Regions from separate parts of the Bradyrhizobium sp. 930_D9_N1_4 genome, predicted to be linked through region 2. Evidence: riboswitches for the same ligand, from Rfam matches in the RefSeq annotation. Region 2 holds a riboswitch; the other holds the start of a gene.
The links. A riboswitch is a leader RNA that binds a small molecule or an ion and turns the genes downstream of it on or off. The one in region 2 is predicted to bind glycine.
Positions count from the first base shown of each region.

Region 1: linked by a shared signal. The riboswitch ahead of gcvT (glycine cleavage system aminomethyltransferase GcvT) and the one ahead of AB7532_RS23080 (D-amino acid dehydrogenase) in region 2 are both predicted to bind glycine.

Region 1 is NZ_CP197236.1:5,003,933-5,012,886, forward strand. Features, by position in the region: gene AB7532_RS23870 (cyclic nucleotide-gated ion channel) at 1-278, opposite strand, end outside; gene alaS (alanine--tRNA ligase) at 284-2,962, opposite strand; glycine riboswitch at 3,198-3,289, shown strand; gene gcvT (glycine cleavage system aminomethyltransferase GcvT) at 3,433-4,581, shown strand; gene gcvH (glycine cleavage system protein GcvH) at 4,593-4,961, shown strand; gene gcvP (aminomethyl-transferring glycine dehydrogenase) at 5,189-8,053, shown strand; gene recA (recombinase RecA) at 8,673-8,954, opposite strand, start outside.
Region 2 is NZ_CP197236.1:4,839,004-4,847,957, forward strand. Features, by position in the region: gene AB7532_RS23060 (glycosyltransferase family 39 protein) at 1-1,317, opposite strand, end outside; gene AB7532_RS23065 (ABC transporter substrate-binding protein) at 1,535-3,136, opposite strand; gene AB7532_RS23070 (ABC transporter substrate-binding protein) at 3,260-4,867, opposite strand; gene AB7532_RS23075 (M20/M25/M40 family metallo-hydrolase) at 5,136-6,266, shown strand; glycine riboswitch at 6,362-6,468, shown strand; glycine riboswitch at 6,472-6,596, shown strand; gene AB7532_RS23080 (D-amino acid dehydrogenase) at 6,663-7,976, shown strand; gene AB7532_RS23085 (ABC transporter permease) at 8,158-8,954, shown strand, end outside.

The DNA.
Region 1 (8,954 bases), 160 kb from region 2:
GTGTGGCCCGCCACCGTCCAGAGCCGTGCGGCATATTCCAGCGCGAACACGATCACCGAGAGGATGGTGATGCCCGCGAACAGCGCACCGTAGTGATCGTCCAGCTCCGGCACCGAGGCCAAAATCATCGCGGCGACGTTGAGCACGATGACGCCGATGATGAGCTGGATGAAGCGCGATCCAGCCGAATAGGCCAGCGGATCGTGCTCCAGCAATTCGTAGAGGCGATCCCTCAAATCGGGATCGCGAAGCCCAGTTCCTCGCGGAACGAGGCGCATCGGGATTAAGCGCCTGCCATCGCTTTTTCGATCGCCGCCAGCGCTTCGGTTGCCTTGGCGCCGTCGGGGCCGCCGGCCTGCGCCATGTCGGGCCGACCGCCGCCGCCCTTGCCGCCGAGCGCTTCGGAGGCGATCTTCACCAGATTGACCGCGTTGAAGCGCGCGGTCAGGTCGGCTGTGACGCCGACCACGACGCCGGCTTTGCCGTCCTCGGTGACGCCGACGATGGCGACCACGCCGGAGCCGATCTGCTTCTTGGCCTCGTCCGCGAGGCTCTTGAGATCCTTCATCTCGATGCCTTCGACCGCACGCGCCATCAGCTTGACGCCGCCGGCCTCGCGCACGCTGGAAGCTGCGCCATCGCCGCTTGACGCGCCGCCGCCCATCGCGAGCTTCTTGCGGGCGTCTGACAATTCGCGCTCAAGCTTCTTGCGCTCGTCCATCAGCGCGGTGATGCGCGCGGGGACGTCGTCGATCGAGGTGCGCAGCTCGTGGGCCGCGGCCTTCGCCAGCGCCATGGTCTCGTTGGCGTGACGGCGGGCGTAATTGCCGGTCAGCGCCTCGATGCGGCGCACGCCGGAGGCGACCGCGCTCTCGCCGGTCAGCGTGATCAGGCCGATATCGCCGGTGCGCCGCACATGGGTGCCGCCGCAGAGCTCGACCGACCAGCCAAGCGCATTGACGCCGCGCTCACGCGCGGTGCGGCCCATCGAGACGACGCGAACCTCGTCGCCATACTTCTCGCCGAACAGGGCGCGCGCCCCGGCCTCGCGGGCCTCGTCAACGCCCATCACGCGCGTGGTGACTTCGTCATTCTCCAGCACCACGTCGTTGGCGATGTCCTCGACGCGGGCGAGCTCTTCGGCCGTGATCGGCTTCGGATGCACGAAGTCGAAGCGCAAACGATCCGGCGCGACCATCGAGCCGCGCTGGGCGATGTGATCGCCAAGCACCTGACGCAGCGCCTCGTGAATCAGATGCGTCGCCGAGTGATGTGCGCGGATCGAGGAGCGCCTGGAATGATCGACCTCGAGCTGGAGCGCGGTGCCGAGCTTCAGCTCGCCGCTCTCGACCGTGCCGACATGCACGAAGAAATCGCCGAGCTTCTTCTGCGCATCGGTGACGCGGAACTTGATGCCGCCCTCGCCCAACAACACGCCGGTGTCGCCGACCTGGCCGCCGGACTCCGCATAGAACGGCGTCTGGTTCAGCACGATCGCGCCGGTTTCGCCCGCCTTGAGGCTGTCGGCTTCCTTGCCGTCCTTCACCAGCGCGGTCACCACGCCTTCGGCGCTCTCGGTCTCGTATCCCAAAAATTCGGTGGCTCCGAGCTTCTCGCGCAGCGGGAACCAGATCGCTTCGGAGGCGGCTTCGCCAGAACCCTTCCAGGATTCGCGCGCCTTGGCCTTCTGGCGCTCCATCGCATCGGTGAACGAGGCCTGATCGACGCCGATGCCGCGCGACTTCAGCGCGTCCTGCGTCAAATCCAGCGGGAAGCCGTAGGTGTCGTAGAGCGTGAAGGCGACGTCGCCGTCGAACATGTCGCCTTTCTTCAGGCCGGCCGACTTCTCGTCGAGAATCGACAAGCCGCGCACCAGCGTCTTGCGGAAGCGGGTCTCTTCCAGCCGCAGCGTTTCCTCGATCAGATTTTCCGCGCGCATCAAATCGGGATAGGCCTGGCCCATCTCGCGCACCAGCGCCCACACCAGCCGATGCATCAGCGGCTCCTTGGCGCCGAGCAGCTGCGCATGGCGCATCGCGCGGCGCATGATCCGGCGCAGCACATAGCCGCGGCCCTCGTTCGACGGCAGCACGCCGTCCGCAACCAGGAAGGCCGAGGAACGCAGATGGTCGGCGATGACGCGGAACGAGGCCACGGTCTGCTCGTTCGGCCCGTGGCCCAGCGCCGACGAGGTCGCGTCGATCAAATGACGGAACAGGTCGGTCTCGAACACGCTGTCGACGCCCTGCATGATCGAGGCCATGCGCTCGAGGCCCATGCCGGTGTCGATCGAGGGACGCGGCAGGTCAACGCGCTGCTCCTTCGTCACCTGCTCGTATTGCATGAACACGAGATTCCAGAATTCGAGGAAGCGGTCGCCGTCCTCTTCCGGCGAGCCGGGAGGACCGCCCCAGATGTGGTCGCCGCGGTCGATGAAGATTTCCGAACACGGGCCGCACGGGCCGGTGTCGCCCATCGCCCAGAAATTGTCCGACGTCGGGATGCGGATGATGCGGTCCTCGGAGAATCCGGCGATCTTCTTCCAGAGGCCAGCCGCCTCGTCGTCGGTGTGGTAGACGGTGACGAGCAACTTGTCCTTCTTGAGCCCGTATTCCTTGGTGATCAGCTTCCAGGCCAGCTCGATCGCGCGTTCCTTGAAATAGTCGCCGAACGAGAAGTTGCCGAGCATCTCGAAGAAGGTGAGATGGCGCGCGGTGTAGCCGACATTGTCGAGGTCGTTGTGCTTGCCGCCGGCGCGCACGCATTTCTGCGACGTGGTGGCGCGCTGATACGGCCGCTTCTCGACGCCGGTGAAGACGTTCTTGAACTGCACCATGCCGGCATTGGTGAACATCAACGTCGGATCGTTGCGCGGCACCAATGGCGAGGACGACACGATCTCGTGGCCGTTCTCGGCAAAGAAGTTCAGAAAGGTCGACCTGATCTCGTTGACGCCGCTCATGTTCATCCAATCGGGTGTGCTTGGACCCGCCAATTTGCCATCCAAACCTGTCGATTTGGGCTGATATCTGCGGGCCACAGCGCTTTTAGACAAGGCCAGCTTCGCTGTCCAGAAACTGTGCAGAGAGATCAGTGGGTTGCCGCAGGCGCGCAATCCCGTTGCAATCCCTTTGGAAAGCCGCAAAGGCCGCGTTGACAGGCTTGGCCGGCCTGTGGTCTGTACCCATCTGTATCGTACGGCCACGTCGGGAGAGACCGGCAACTTGGTAGCCGGCGCCGAAGGAGCAACCGCCCCGGAAACTCTCAGGCAAAAGGACCGCGTGGCTTTGACGACATCTGGAAAGAGGCGCCGACGGGCTTAGGTCCGGACTGCGTCCGCCGACGGGATAATACTCTCAGGCACAGCGACAGATGGGGCTTCGACTGGTGTCCACGGGAAATCGTTCCCGGGGAACCGCCGAGGACCCTGTAATGTCAGTACGTGACGACAAAGACTCCCTGAAACGTACCCCCCTTTACGACTTGCATGTCTCCCTCGGCGGCAAGATGGTGCCGTTCGCGGGCTATGACATGCCCGTGCAATATCCTGCCGGCGTGCTGAAAGAGCACCTCCAGACCCGCACCGCCGCCGGCCTGTTCGACGTCTCCCACATGGGCCAGCTCGCACTTCGGCCGAAATCGGGCAAGGTCGAGGACGCCGCCCGCGCGCTGGAGCGGCTGGTGCCGCAGGACATCGTGGCGATTGCACCGGGCCGCCAGCGCTACGCCCAGTTCACCAATAAGGATGGCGGGCTTCTCGACGATCTCATGGTCGCCAATTTCGGCGATCATCTGTTCCTGGTCGTCAACGCCGCCTGCAAGGACGCGGACGAGGCGCATCTGCGCGCGAATCTCTCCAGCGACTGCGTCATCGATTCGCTTGCCGACCGCGCACTGATCGCGCTGCAGGGCCCGAAGGCGGAATCGGCGCTGGCGAAATTATGTGCAGAAGCGCCCGCCATGAAGTTCATGGATGCCGGTCCGCACAAGGTTGCGGGTATCGACTGTTTCGTCTCGCGCTCGGGCTACACCGGCGAGGACGGTTTCGAGATTTCGGTCCCCGCGGCCGATGCCGCGCGTCTCGCCAGGACGCTGCTCGACAATCCCGACGTGATGCCGATCGGCCTAGGCGCCCGCGACAGTCTGCGGCTGGAAGCCGGGCTCTGTCTCTACGGCCACGACATCGACACCGCGACCACGCCGGTTGAAGCCGCGCTGGAATGGTCGGTGCAGAAGAGCCGCCGCACCGGTGGCGCCCGTGCCGGCGGCTTTCCGGGCGCCTCGAATATCCTCGCTCATTTCGATCACGGCGCATCCCGCCGCCGCGTCGGCCTGCTCGCGCAAGGCCGCGCCCCGGTGCGCGAGGGCGCGCTGCTGTTTGCGGACGACGCAGGCGGTGACGCAATCGGAAAAGTCACCTCGGGCGGTTTCGGCCCGAGCCTGAATGCGCCGGTCGCGATGGGCTATGTGCCCACGAGCCTGAGCGCGCTCGATACAAAGCTCTTTGCCGAGGTGCGCGGGCAACGCTTAGCCCTCACCGTCGCCGCCATGCCCTTCGTGAAAAATACCTACAAACGCTGAGGACTGAGACAATGACCACGACGCTGTACACCTCCGACCATGAATGGCTGGCCATCGACGGCGACGTCGCCACCGTTGGGATCACCGACTACGCGCAGTCCCAGCTCGGCGACGTCGTGTTCGTCGAGCTGCCCAAGGTCGGCCGCACGCTGAAGAAGACCGAAGCCGCCGCCGTCGTGGAATCGGTCAAGGCCGCATCAGACATCTACGCGCCCGTCTCGGGCGAGGTGACCGAGATCAACGACGCACTCGCCGCAGAGCCGGCGCTGGTGAACTCCGACGCGCAAGGCAAGGCGTGGTTCTTCAAGATCAAAATTGCCGACAAGAGCGAGCTCGGCGGCCTCATGGATGAGGCCGCGTACAAGGCGCATACGGCGTGAGATGAGAACTCCAACCTCATTCTCAGTGTCATCACCCGCGCAGGCGGGTGATCCAGTACGCCGCGGCTTCTCGGTTAAATCACGAACGCCTGCGTCTACTGGATGCCCCGCCTTCGCGGGGCATGACAGCGGAGTGATGAGGCGAACCGCTACCACATCATCGCCCGCCCGAGTGCGCATTGCGCACAAGGCGGGCGATGACAGCAACTCCTAAGCGAGGACCCATGATGACCGCGCACCGCAAATCCAACGGCGACACCGCCACCTTCGTTCGCCGCCACATCGGCCCCTCCGCGCGCGATGTCACCGCGATGCTGGAAGCCGTCAGCGCCAAAAGCGTCGACGCGCTGATGGCGGAAACGCTGCCGGCTTCGATCCGACAGGCCGCCCCGCTCGATCTCGGCAAGCCCTTGAGCGAGACCGAGGCGATCGCGCACATGGCCGAGCTCGCACGTCAGAACCAGGTGTTCACCTCGCTGATCGGCCAGGGCTATTCCGGCACGATTTTGCCCGCGGTGATCCAGCGCAACATCTTGGAGAACCCGGCCTGGTACACGGCGTACACGCCCTACCAGCCCGAGATCAGCCAGGGCCGGCTGGAAGCGCTGCTCAACTTCCAGACCATGATCTGCGATCTCACCGGGCTCGACGTCGCCAACGCCTCGCTGCTCGATGAAGCCACCGCCGCCGCCGAAGCCATGGCGCTGGCGGAGCGGCACTCGCGGGTCGAGGCAAAGGCCTTCTTCGTCGACAAGGACGTCCATCCGCAGACGCTCGCGGTGATGCGCACCCGCGCCGCGCCGCTCGGCTGGACCCTGGTCGTCGGCGATCCCCTCACCGATCTCGACAAAGCGGACGTGCTCGGCGCGCTGCTGCAATATCCGGGCTCTTCGGGCGCGGTGCGCGACATCAGGCCCGCGATCGCGGCACTGAAAGCCAAGGGCGCGCTGGCCATCGTGGCCGCTGATCTCCTGGCACTGACATTGCTGGCGTCGCCCGGCGAGCTCGGCGCCGACATCGCGATCGGCTCGGCGCAACGCTTTGGCGTGCCGATGGGCTATGGCGGACCGCACGCGGCCTATATGGCGGTGCGCGATGCGCTGAAGCGCTCGCTGCCCGGCCGCCTCGTCGGCCTCTCCGTGGATTCGCGCGGCGCACCGGCCTACCGCCTCGCGCTCCAGACCCGCGAGCAGCACATCCGCCGCGAGAAGGCGACCTCCAACATCTGCACCGCGCAGGTGCTGCTCGCCGTGATCGCCTCGATGTATGCGGTCTATCACGGCCCGGAAGGACTGGCGCAGATCGCGCGCAACGTCCATCGCCGCGCCGCCGTGCTCGCGGCCGGCCTGCGCAAGCTCGGCTTCACGCTGCAGTCCGAAAGCTTCTTCGACACGCTCAGCGTCGATGCCGGCGCCAGGCGCGCCGAGATCGTCGCTCGCGCGGCCGCCCAGACAATCAATCTCGGCGTCGGCGAAACGAGCTTGCGCATCGCGCTCGACGAGACCACGACATCAGCCACGGTCGAAGCCGTCTGGCGCGCCTTCGGCGGCACGCTTGCCTATGCCGAGGTCGACGCGACCACGCGCGAGGCGCTGCCGGACGCGCTGAAGCGCGCGACCGAATTCCTCACCCATCCGGTGTTCCACGCGCATCGCTCGGAAACCGAGATGCTACGCTACATGCGCAAGCTCAGCGACCGCGACCTCGCGCTCGACCGCGCCATGATCCCGCTCGGCTCCTGCACGATGAAGCTGAACGCGACCACCGAGATGATGCCGCTGACCTGGCCGGAATTCGGCAGCCTCCACCCGTTCGCCCCGCGCGAGCAGGCCAAGGGCTATCACGCGCTGTTCGCGCGGCTGGAAAAATGGCTGTGCGACATCACCGGCTATGACGCGATCTCGCTGCAACCGAATTCGGGCGCGCAGGGCGAATATGCCGGCCTGCTCGCGATCCGCGGCTATCACGCGGCACGCGGCGAGACGCACCGGAAAATCTGCCTGATCCCCTCCTCCGCCCACGGCACCAACCCGGCCTCGGCCGCGATGGTCGGCATGGACGTGGTGGTGGTCGCCTGTGAAAAGAACGGCGACGTCGACGTCAATGATCTCCGCGCCAAGGCGGAAAAGCACTCGGCCAATCTCGCCGCTGTCATGATCACCTATCCCTCGACGCATGGCGTGTTCGAGGAGCACATCCGCGAGATCTGCGACATCGTCCATGGCCATGGCGGCCAGGTGTATCTGGACGGCGCCAATCTCAACGCGCAGGTCGGCCTTAGCAGGCCCGGCGATTACGGCGCCGATGTCAGCCACCTCAACCTGCACAAGACCTTCTGCATCCCGCATGGCGGCGGCGGCCCCGGCATGGGCCCGATCGGCGTCAAGGCGCATCTCGCGCCGTTCCTGCCCGGTCACCCCGCGACGCAAGGCGATGCGCCGGTCGGTCCGGTCTCGGCCGCACCGTTCGGCTCGGCCTCGATCCTGACCATCTCCTACATCTACATCCTGATGATGGGCGGCGAAGGCTTGAAGCGCGCCACCGAGATCGCGATCCTCAACGCCAACTACATCGCCGCGCGCCTCGATGCGCATTTCCCGGTGCTCTACAAGAACGCCAGGGGACGCGTCGCGCATGAGTGCATCGTCGATCCCCGCGCGCTGAAGACGACGTCAGGCGTTACGGTGGACGACATCGCAAAACGCCTGATCGATTACGGCTTCCACGCGCCGACCATGAGCTTCCCGGTGCCGGGCACGCTGATGATCGAGCCGACCGAATCCGAATCGAAGGCGGAGCTGGACCGATTCTGCGACGCCATGATCGCGATCCGCAAGGAGATCGCCGAGGTCGAGGCCGGCCGCTTCAAGATCGAGGCCTCGCCTCTGCGCCACGCCCCGCACACCGTGCACGACATCGCCGATGACGACTGGGCGCGCGCCTACACCCGCAGCGAAGGCTGCTTCCCCGCCGGCACCTCGCGCACCGACAAATACTGGTGCCCGGTGGGCCGCGTCGACAACGTCTATGGCGACCGCAATCTGGTGTGCTCGTGCCCGCCGGTGAGCGATTACGCAGAAGCCGCGGAGTAGGCCCCAACGGAGGTCTCGTAGGGTGGGCAAAGCGACTTGTCCGCCGAAGCTCGCAGAGCGAAGGCGGAAGCGTGCCCACCACCTTTGCATGACGTGACAGATCGTGGGCACGGCGCTTGCGCGCCTTTGCCCACCCTACGGCACTAGTCGTCAGGCCAAAGCATCAGGCTTCCCGACCGAGCCACAAGGCTCTGGCAATGGGTGCCTGCGAGCGTGAGTGCCCAGGCTTGGGATTCATCGATCTTTCCCTGGAGTTCCGCGGGCGCGCTCGCTTGCCAGCGCCCCCTTTCGCGTCCCAGCGGCAAGGCCTCGGTCTCCGAAGCAATTCCAACGAAGGGCAAGATATCGGAATCGTCTTCAAGACGGGCCTCGAAGCTGTGCCTTGCGATTGCTCTGGCACCTTCTATCGGAGACACGCCTCCAGAAAGTATGCTTTTCGCCGCCTCAATAATGATCCGGCGAGCGGCAATGACCGCGGATTGATTCAAACTCACAACGATCCCGGGCTCAACAACTGATCCGATATCCCTTGTACCCCAAAACGAAACGGGCACTGACGACGTCGGCAACTCAACGTCCTCAGCGCCCGCTCCTCGCGAAAAACTCTTCGCGTTAAAGTTTACTCGTCCCCCGGCTCCTCACCGTCGGCGTCGCTCTCGGGCGTGCCGGCCAGAATCTGCTCGGAGATCAGGCCGGAGTTCTGGCGGATCGAGGTCTCGATCTTGGCGGTGATGTCGGGGTTGGCCTTCAGGAACGCTTTCGAGTTCTCGCGGCCCTGGCCGAGGCGCTGGCTGTCATAGGAGAACCAGGCGCCGGATTTCTCGACGATGCCGGCTTTGACACCGAGATCGAGGATCTCGCCCATCTTGGAGACGCCCTCGCCGTACATGATGTCGAACTC
Region 2 (8,954 bases):
CTCGAACGGTCGCGCATAGTGCGGATGATCCGGGCTGTAGAACGCCGTCGCGAAGGCGAGCGAGTCGTCGCCGCTGACGGCGGCCAGCGGCTGGCCGGTCAGCTCGCGCCACTCGCGCGTCAGCTCGTTCGCAGCCTGGACGTAGAAATTCCGGCCCTCTTCATAGCCGTGATCGTTCCGATAGACCGCGTGGATCGGTGCGGCGACAAGGACGGCCGCAAGCGCGACGCCGGCGGCGGTCACCGTGACATTGACGGTGTAGAAGCGCTCGATCGCATAGCGCGTGCCGCAGACCACGAGAACCGCGAACAGGAACAGCCCCTGCAATGCCCAGAGCGACGGCAGATCCGTGCCCATCGCGAGCGAGGTCAGCACCGGCAGCACGATCGTGCCGATCGCAACATAGAAGAGCAGCCGCAGGCCCGGACTCATTTCGGCGAAATCGGCTGGAAACTGTTTGAGCCGCGGGCCGGCGACGAACACCCACAGCACGGCCGACACGCTCATCGCCGCCATCAATCCCAGCAGGAAATTCCTGACCTCACCGAGCGAGCTGATGGCGTTTCCGTTGGCGTGGTTCATCGCATAGGTGAACGTCGAGGCGCCCGTCGTCGCGAGCCAATAGAGGTGCGGCGACAGCACGGCGAGGCCGACGACGAGCGAAATCCAGGGCGAAGCCGAGGTGAAATAGCCGCGCCGCGCCGGATGCGCCAGCGCAGCAAAAGCAAAGCTGGCGACGAGAAAGATCGAATAATACTTGCCGACCATGGCCAGCGCCGTCGTGCATCCCACCGCGACCGCCCACAGCGGGGCGCGGGTCTCGAACGCGCGCAGGAAGCACCAGGTCGCCAGCGGCCAGACCGCGAGCAGCACCGCATTGGCATTGAAGCGCTGGGCGTGGAATTGATAGGCCGGCGTCAGCATCAACAGCAGCAGCACCAGGATGCGCTTGTGCCCCGTCACGAATTGACGCGCGACCAGATCGACGAAGACCAGCGCCAGTCCCGCATTGGCCATCGCCATCAATTGCAGCGACCAGTCGCTGAGCGGAAAGACCGAGGTCCAGCCGGCGGCGATCCAGCCCATCAGTGGCGGATGCTTGTGATAGCCGAAGGCGAATTTCCGTCCGAGCGTCCAGGCTTCGAGCGTGTCAGGATGCAGGCCGCCACCGGCATAGGCGATGGCCAGATAAAGCGTCCAGATCGCAACGAAGCACGCGATGAGAAGCGGCACGGCCCAGCCCGCTTCGACACCATCGAGCCAGCACAGGAATGGCCGGCGCCATCGCGCCGGCGCGCGATCGGACCGTTCGGCCATCGCCTGAAATGCAAAATCAATCGGCAAGGGAATCAAATGAAAGAAGGGACGTGATGTGCGAGCGATGCACATCTAGTTCAGAGCAGAAACAAATAGCAATGAAAGCAGACTGGAAGAGCTCAAAGCTGACGCGAGGCTGACAAGCGACAACGGCGCCGCTGATGACAGCGACGCCGTTCGATTGATCGGGAAGAAAAGTGCGAGACGCACCCTCGCCTTACTCGGTCTTGTCGATGTTCCAGAACACGGGGGTCGCCGGGCCGTCGATCACGCCGGTGAGCGACTTCCGCCATGCGCTCGGAATCTGGAACTGACCAAGCGGCATGTAGAGCACCTGATCGTAGGCTTCCTTCTGGATCTCGGCCGCGATCTTCTTCTGATCGTCGAGCGAGGCGGCCCGGACGAAATCGTCCTTGAGCTGCTCGATCCTGGCATCCTCCGCCCAACCGAACCAGCCGCCCTTCTTGCCCTGGCCGCCGACGGCAACGTTGGAGATCGGGTTGGACGCGTCGGCGCTGACCCAGTTGGTGATGAAGATGTTCCAGCCGCCCTCCTTCGGGGGCTTCATGCTGGCGCGCCGGCTCACCACCGTCTGCCAGTCGGTGGCCTGAAAATCGACCTTGAAGCCGGCGTCGCGCAGTTGCTGGGCCACCACGATCGGTTGAGCCTTCAGCGTCAGCACATCGCCCGGCGCCATGAGCACGATTGGTGTTCCGTCGTAACCGGATTCGGCGAGCGCCTTCCTGGCCGCGGCCATGTCGCCGCCTTTCGCAAGCGTCTCGCCGCCAATCTCCGTCGCGAACGGCGTGTCGCAGATGAAGGCCGCCGCGCATTCCTTGTAGAACTTGGGATTGCCGATCAGCGCATCCAGGACGTCCTTCTGCTTGATCGCCAGGAAGGCCGCGCGGCGGACCTTGACGTTATCGAATGGCGGATGGAGGAAATTCATCCGCGCGCCGGTCTGGAAGCCGAACTTGTTCAGGATGTCGAGCTTGAGCTGCTTGTCGGCTTCGATGGTGGGCAACATGTCGATGGCGAGATTTTCCATGAAATCGACGTCGCCCGACTGAAGCGCGTTCAACGCCGTCTGCGCGTCAGGCATGGTGATCCATTCGACGCGGTCGACCTTCACCACCTTGCCGCCGGAGGTCCAGCTCGCCGGCTCCTTGCGCGGCACGTAGTCGGTGTTCTTGACGTAGATCGACTTCACACCAGGCTGGAATTCGCTCTGCACGAATTTGAACGGGCCGGAGCCGATCTGCTCGGGGATCTGCTTGTCCACCGGCGTCTCGGCAAGACGCTTCGGCATCATGAAAGCCACCCGCGACGACGGCTTGCCGATCGAGTCCAGCACGAGCGCGTAGGGCTCCTTCAGCTTCAGCGTGATGGTCTTGGGGTCGCTCGCCTCGATGCCGGCGGTGAACAGCATCATCTGCTGCCCCATGCCGTCGACAGCGGCCCAGCGCTTCAGTGAGGCAACGCAATCTTCCGCGGTCACCGGCGCGCCGTCATGCCACTTCAGACCATCGCGCAGCGTGAAGGTGTAGGTCAGCTTGTCGTCGGAGATCTTCCAGTCCGCCATCTGCGGCTGGATCTTGAAGTTCGAATCCGTCGCGATCAGGGTGTCGAAAACCATGTAGCCATGGTCACGCGCGATATAGGCGCTGGTGAAAATCGGATCGAGAACGCGCAAATCCGAATGCATCACGGCGGTGATGGTCTTGCCGGCGGCAAGAACCGGCGAGGCGAGAGCCGAAAGCGCGACGACTGAGATCGCAAGTGTGGAGACGAACGTCCGGCGCCGCATGAGTTGGAACACTGAAGTTCTCCTGGAAGTTTTCTTGAGAAGCTCTCTTGTGAAGTTCCTTTGGCGAGCGGCGCCGCTGATGACAGCGGCGCCGCGTATTGGTCGGGACGAAAGGGTTTTGGATACGCCCTCGCCTTACTCGGTCTTGTCGACGTTCCAGAACACCGGGGTCGCCGGGCCGTCGAGCACGCCGGTCAGCGACTTGCGCCACGCGCTCGGCGCCAGGTACTGACCGAGCGGCACGTAGATCACCTGGTCATAGGCTTCCTTCTGGATCTCGGTCGCGATCTTCTTCTGATCGTCGAGCGAGGCGGCACGGACGAAGTCGTCCTTGAGCTTCTCGATCTTGGCGTTCTCCGCCCAGCCGAACCAGCCCTTTTTGCCCTGGCCGCCGATCGACAGATTGGAGATCGGGTTGGAGACGTCGGCGCTGACCCAGTTGGTGAAGAACATGTTCCAGCCGCCCTCCTTCGGGGGCTTCTGGCTGGCGCGACGGCTCACCACCGTCTGCCAGTCGGTCGCCTGAGCGTCGACCTTGAAGCCGGCTTCGCGGAGCAACTGCACCGCAACGGTCGGCTGCGCCTTCAGCGTCACGACGTCACCGGGCACCATGACCACGACGGGGGTGCCGTCATAGCCGGACTCGGCGAGCGCCTTCTTGGCTTCGGCCATGCCGTTGCCCTTGACCAGCGATTCCGAGCCGACATCGGTTGCGAACGGAGTGTCGCAGATGAAGAAGGCGCCGCAGATCTTGTAGTATTTGGGATTGCCGACGAGCGCGTCGAGCACATCCTTCTGGTTCATGGCCAGAAGTGCTGCACGGCGGATCTTCGGATTGTCGAAGGGCGGATAGAGGAAGTTCATGCGACCGAGGGTCTGGTAGCCGAACTTGTTCAGCGTCTCGACCTTGAGATCGGCATTGCCTTCGAGCACCGGCAGCAGATCCCACGGCGGCACTTCCATGAAGTCGATGTCGCCCGATTGCAGCGCGTTCACCGCGGTCTGCGAGTCCGGCATGGTGATCCACTCGACGCGGTCGACCTTCACCACCTTGCCACCGGCAGTCCAGCTCGCCGGCTCCTTGCGCGGCACGTAATCGGTGTTCTTGACGTAGACCGCCTTCACGCCGGGCTGGAATTCACCCTGCACGAACTTGAAGGGGCCGGAGCCGATCTGCTCGGGGATCTGCTTGTCCGCCGGCGTCTCGGCGAGGCGCTTCGGCATCATGAAGGCCACGCGCGAGGACGGCTTGCCGATCGATTCGAGCACCAGGCCGTAGGGCTCCTTGAGCTTCAGCGTGATGGTCTTGGGATCGGTCGCCTCGATGCTGGCCGTAAAGGTCATCATCTGCTGGCCCATGCCGTCGACCGCGGCCCAGCGCTTGAGCGAAGCGACGCAGTCTTCCGCCGTCACCGGCGCGCCGTCATGCCATTTCAGGCCGTCGCGCAGCGTGAAGGTGTAGGTCAGCTTGTCATCGGAGATTTTCCAGTCCGCCATCTGCGGCTGGATCTTGAAGGTCGAATCCGTCGTGATCAGCGTGTCGTAGACCATGTAGCCATGGTCTCGCGTGATGTAGGCGGTGGTGAAGATCGGATCGATGATGCGCAGATCCGAATGCATCACCGCGGTGATGGTCTTGCCGGCCGCAAAGACCGGCGAGGCCATTGCGGTGGACAACGCGACGACCGACAGCGCGAGTGTGGAGGCGAACGCGCGACGCCCCCGGCGCATCAAGCTCAACATAAAAGTTTCTCCTGACGTGAAACTGTTCAAAGGCAGATTATTGGTTGAGCATTCGGTTCGTTCCTTGGGCGAACTAACCTCATGCAATGCCTTTATCTTTTCGAGACTTGCAGACAGTGTTGAGCGCGTCAATCCGGTTTCGGTGCAGCCCATGGCATCGCGTGCACGGGCTCCACAAAGATCGGTTTGGCACTACAACACTCTCCACGCGTCCTCCTCGCGCCAATGCAATGCGCATTCCATCTTTCGAAGCTTGAGAGACATTGAGATGAATCCAGCCAATCTTCCCTTCGATTCCGAAGCGATGCTCGAGGGCCTGCGCACCTGGGTGGAATGCGAAAGCCCGACCTGGGATGCCGGCGCCGTTAACCGCATGCTCGATATCGCAGCGCGGGATATGGCGATCATGGGTGCGACGATCGAACGCATCGGCGGACGCCAGGGCTTTGGCGGCGTCATCCGCGCGCGCTTTCCCCACCCGAAGCAGGGCGAGCCCGGCATCCTGATCGCCGGCCACATGGACACGGTCCACCCCATCGGCACGATCGAGAAGCTGAAATGGCGGCGCGAAGGCAACAAGTGCTACGGCCCCGGCATCTACGACATGAAGGGCGGCAACTACCTTTCGCTGGAAGCGATCCGGCAGCTTGCGCGCGCCTCCTTCACGACGCCCCTGCCGATCACCGTGCTGTTCACGCCGGATGAGGAAGTCGGCACGCCCTCGACGCGCGACATCATCGAGGCGGAAGCCGCCCGCAACAAATATGTGCTGGTGCCCGAACCAGGCCGCGCCGACAACGGCGTCACCACCGGACGTTACGCCATCGCGCGATTCAATCTCGAAGCGACGGGACGGCCGAGCCACGCCGGCGCAACATTGTCGGCGGGACGCTCGGCGATCCGCGAGATGGCGCGGCAGATCCTCGCCATCGACGCGATGACGACGGAGGATTGCACCTTCTCGGTCGGCGTCGTGCATGGCGGGCAATGGGTCAATTGCGTTGCCACAACTGCGACCGGCGAGGCGCTCTCCATGGCCAAGCGCCAGGCCGATCTCGACCGCGGCGTCGAGCGCATGCTGGCGCTGTCGGGCACGTCCAACGATGTCACCTTCAAGGTGACGCGCGGCGTGACGCGGCCGGTGTGGGAGCCGGATGCCGGCACGATGGCGCTGTATGAAAAGGCGCGCGGCATCGCCAAATCGCTCGGCCATGAATTGCCACATGCGAGCTCGGGCGGCGGCTCCGATGCCAACTTCACGGGCGCGATGGGCATCCCCTCGCTCGACGGCCTCGGCGTGCGTGGCGGCAACGGCCACACGCTCGAAGAGTTCATCGAGGTCGACAGCCTGGTCGAACGCGGGCGCCTGATGGCGGGATTGCTGGCGACGCTGGCGTAAACTGAATCGACTTCGCACTGCACAATACGTTGGCAGTCGCGGTTGAAATTTAGCCTTGTCTAAAAATGAGGCGCATCGTACTGCTCGATGGTCCACGCGACGATGCGGGAGAGATCGCAACGAAGGCCACCAGCCTTTTTTTTGCGGCGCCGACGGAGCAACCGCCCCGGAAACTCTCAGGCAAAAGGACTGTATCGTCAGGACGATCTGGAGAGAGACGGCACGATTGAAAGTCGTGACGTCCACCGAAGGGGATAGTCCGCATAGACGTCATGAGGTCAGGCCTCGTGGGTCCGTGCCGGATCAAGCTCTCAGGTAACCGTGACAGATGGGGCGCCGAACGGCCTTGCGGCCGGCGGTCAGCCGTCTCTAACTCACGGGAGCCCTGAACTTTCCATGACCCATATCGCCATCATCGGCGCCGGCATCACCGGCGTAACGACTGCCTATGCCCTGCTCGATCGCGGCTACAAAGTCACGGTGCTCGACAAGCACCGCTACGCCGCGATGGAGACCTCGTTCGCCAATGGCGGGCAACTCTCCGCCAGCAATGCCGAGGTGTGGAACAGCACCGCGACGATCCTGAAAGGCTTACGCTGGATGTTCCGGCGCGATGCGCCGCTGCTGATGAACCCGCGACCGAACTGGCACAAATATTCGTGGATGAGCGAGTTCGTCGCCAACATCGGCAACTACCGCGCCAACACCATCGAGACGACGCGGCTCGCGATCGAAGCGCGCAAGCATCTGTTCGAGATCGCGACCCGCGAGGGCATCGACTTCGATCTCGAACGCCGCGGCATCCTCCACATCTATCACGACAAGAAGGGTTTCGAATCCGGCCTGCGCGTCAACGCGCTGTTGCAGGAAGGCGGATTGGATCGCCGCCCGGTGACATCCGAAGAAATCCGCACGATCGAGCCGACGTTGCGCAAGGATTGTTACGGCGGCTTCTACACGCCCTCGGATGCGACCGGCGATATCCACAAGTTCACCCGCGGGCTTGCGGACGCCTGCAAACGGCGCGGCGCGACCTTCATCCACGAAGCCGACATCGACTCCGTAGCCCAGGCCGGTGGCGGCTTTGTCATCGGCTGGGCTGATCTTTCTGCCAGTGATGCTGTCGCATCCGCGCGCGGCATGCTGAAGGCGGACGGCGTCGTGGTCTGCGCCGGCGTCGCCAGCCGTCACTTCGCCAGCCTGCTCGACGAGCGCGTCAACGTCTATCCGGTGAAGGGCTATTCGATCACCGTGCAGCTCGACACCGCTGAAAGCCGCAACGCGACGCCGACCGTGAGCCTGCTCGACGAAGCCGCCAAGATCGTCACCAGCCGGCTCGGCGCCGATCGTTTTCGCGTGGCCGGCACCGCCGAATTCAACGATTTCAACCGCGACATCCGCGCCGACCGCGTGCAGCCGCTGGTCGACTGGGTCCGCGGCAACTTCCCGGCCGTCGAGACGTCCAGGGTGGTGCCGTGGGCCGGGCTGCGGCCGATGATGCCGAACATGATGCCGGTGGTGCGCGCGGGCCGGATGCCCGGCGTCTTCTTCAACACCGGCCACGGTCATCTCGGCTGGACCCTGTCCGCCGCGACCGCGCAGATGATTGCCGGAACCATCGACGGCTGGCGCGGCCTCAACGCGCCGCCAACCGCGCCTTCGCTTCAGCAAAAACTTGGGGTTGAGCGCGAGTTACGTCATGCATCCTGAGTGGTCGATATCAGCCACCGGGCGGCCCCTTGCGACCGCCCTGCCCTTGGCACACAATTTGCCCCGAAAGATCGGCTTCTCCGGCCGGCTTTCCAGCCCGAGTGACAGGCGTGCATGATAGACACAATCGATTCCACGGGCGCTTCTCGGCCCCACCAGTTCCGCAGCCGGAGATAGGTGCATGCTAGGTTATCTCATTCGCCGCGTTCTGGCCGCCGTGCCTGTGATGGGCGTCGTCGCGCTGTTCGTGTTCCTGTTGCTGCGGCTGACGCCGGGCGATCCCGCCGCGATCCTCGCCGGCGACAACGCGACACCCGAACGGCTCGAGCGCATCCGCGACTCGCTCGGCCTCAACGAGCCGCTGATCGTGCAATTCGTCACCTGGGTGAACAAGCTGCTGCATGGCGATCTCGGGACATCGCTGATCTCCAACCTGCCGGTCATCAAGATGATCAGCCAGCGCATGGAGCCGTCGATCTCGATCGCGCTCTCGACCATTATCCTCGCCGTCATCGTCGCCGTGCCGCTCGGCGTCATCGCGGCGTGGAAGCACGGCACCTGGATCGACCGTTTCGTGATGGGCCTCTCCGTGCTCGGCTTCTCGGTGCCGGTGTTCGTGGTCGGCTACATCCTGATCGAGGTCTTCGCGATCGACCTGCGCTGGGTGCCGGTGCAGGGCTTCCGCAGCATCTTCAACGGTTTCGGCCCGTTCTTCGAGCGCATCATCCTGCCGACCTGCGCACTGTCCTTCATCTACATCGCGCTGATCGCGCGCATGACGCGCGCGGCAATGCTCGACGTGCTCGGTGAGGACTATGTGCGGACAGCACGCGCGAAGGGCATCAACGAGGTCGCGGTGATGATGCGGCACGCGCTGCGCAACGCCGCCGTGCCCGTGATCACCGTGATCGGCACCGGTTTTGCGCTGCTGATCTCCGGCGTCGTCGTGACCGAGAGCGTGTTCAACATCCCCGGCAT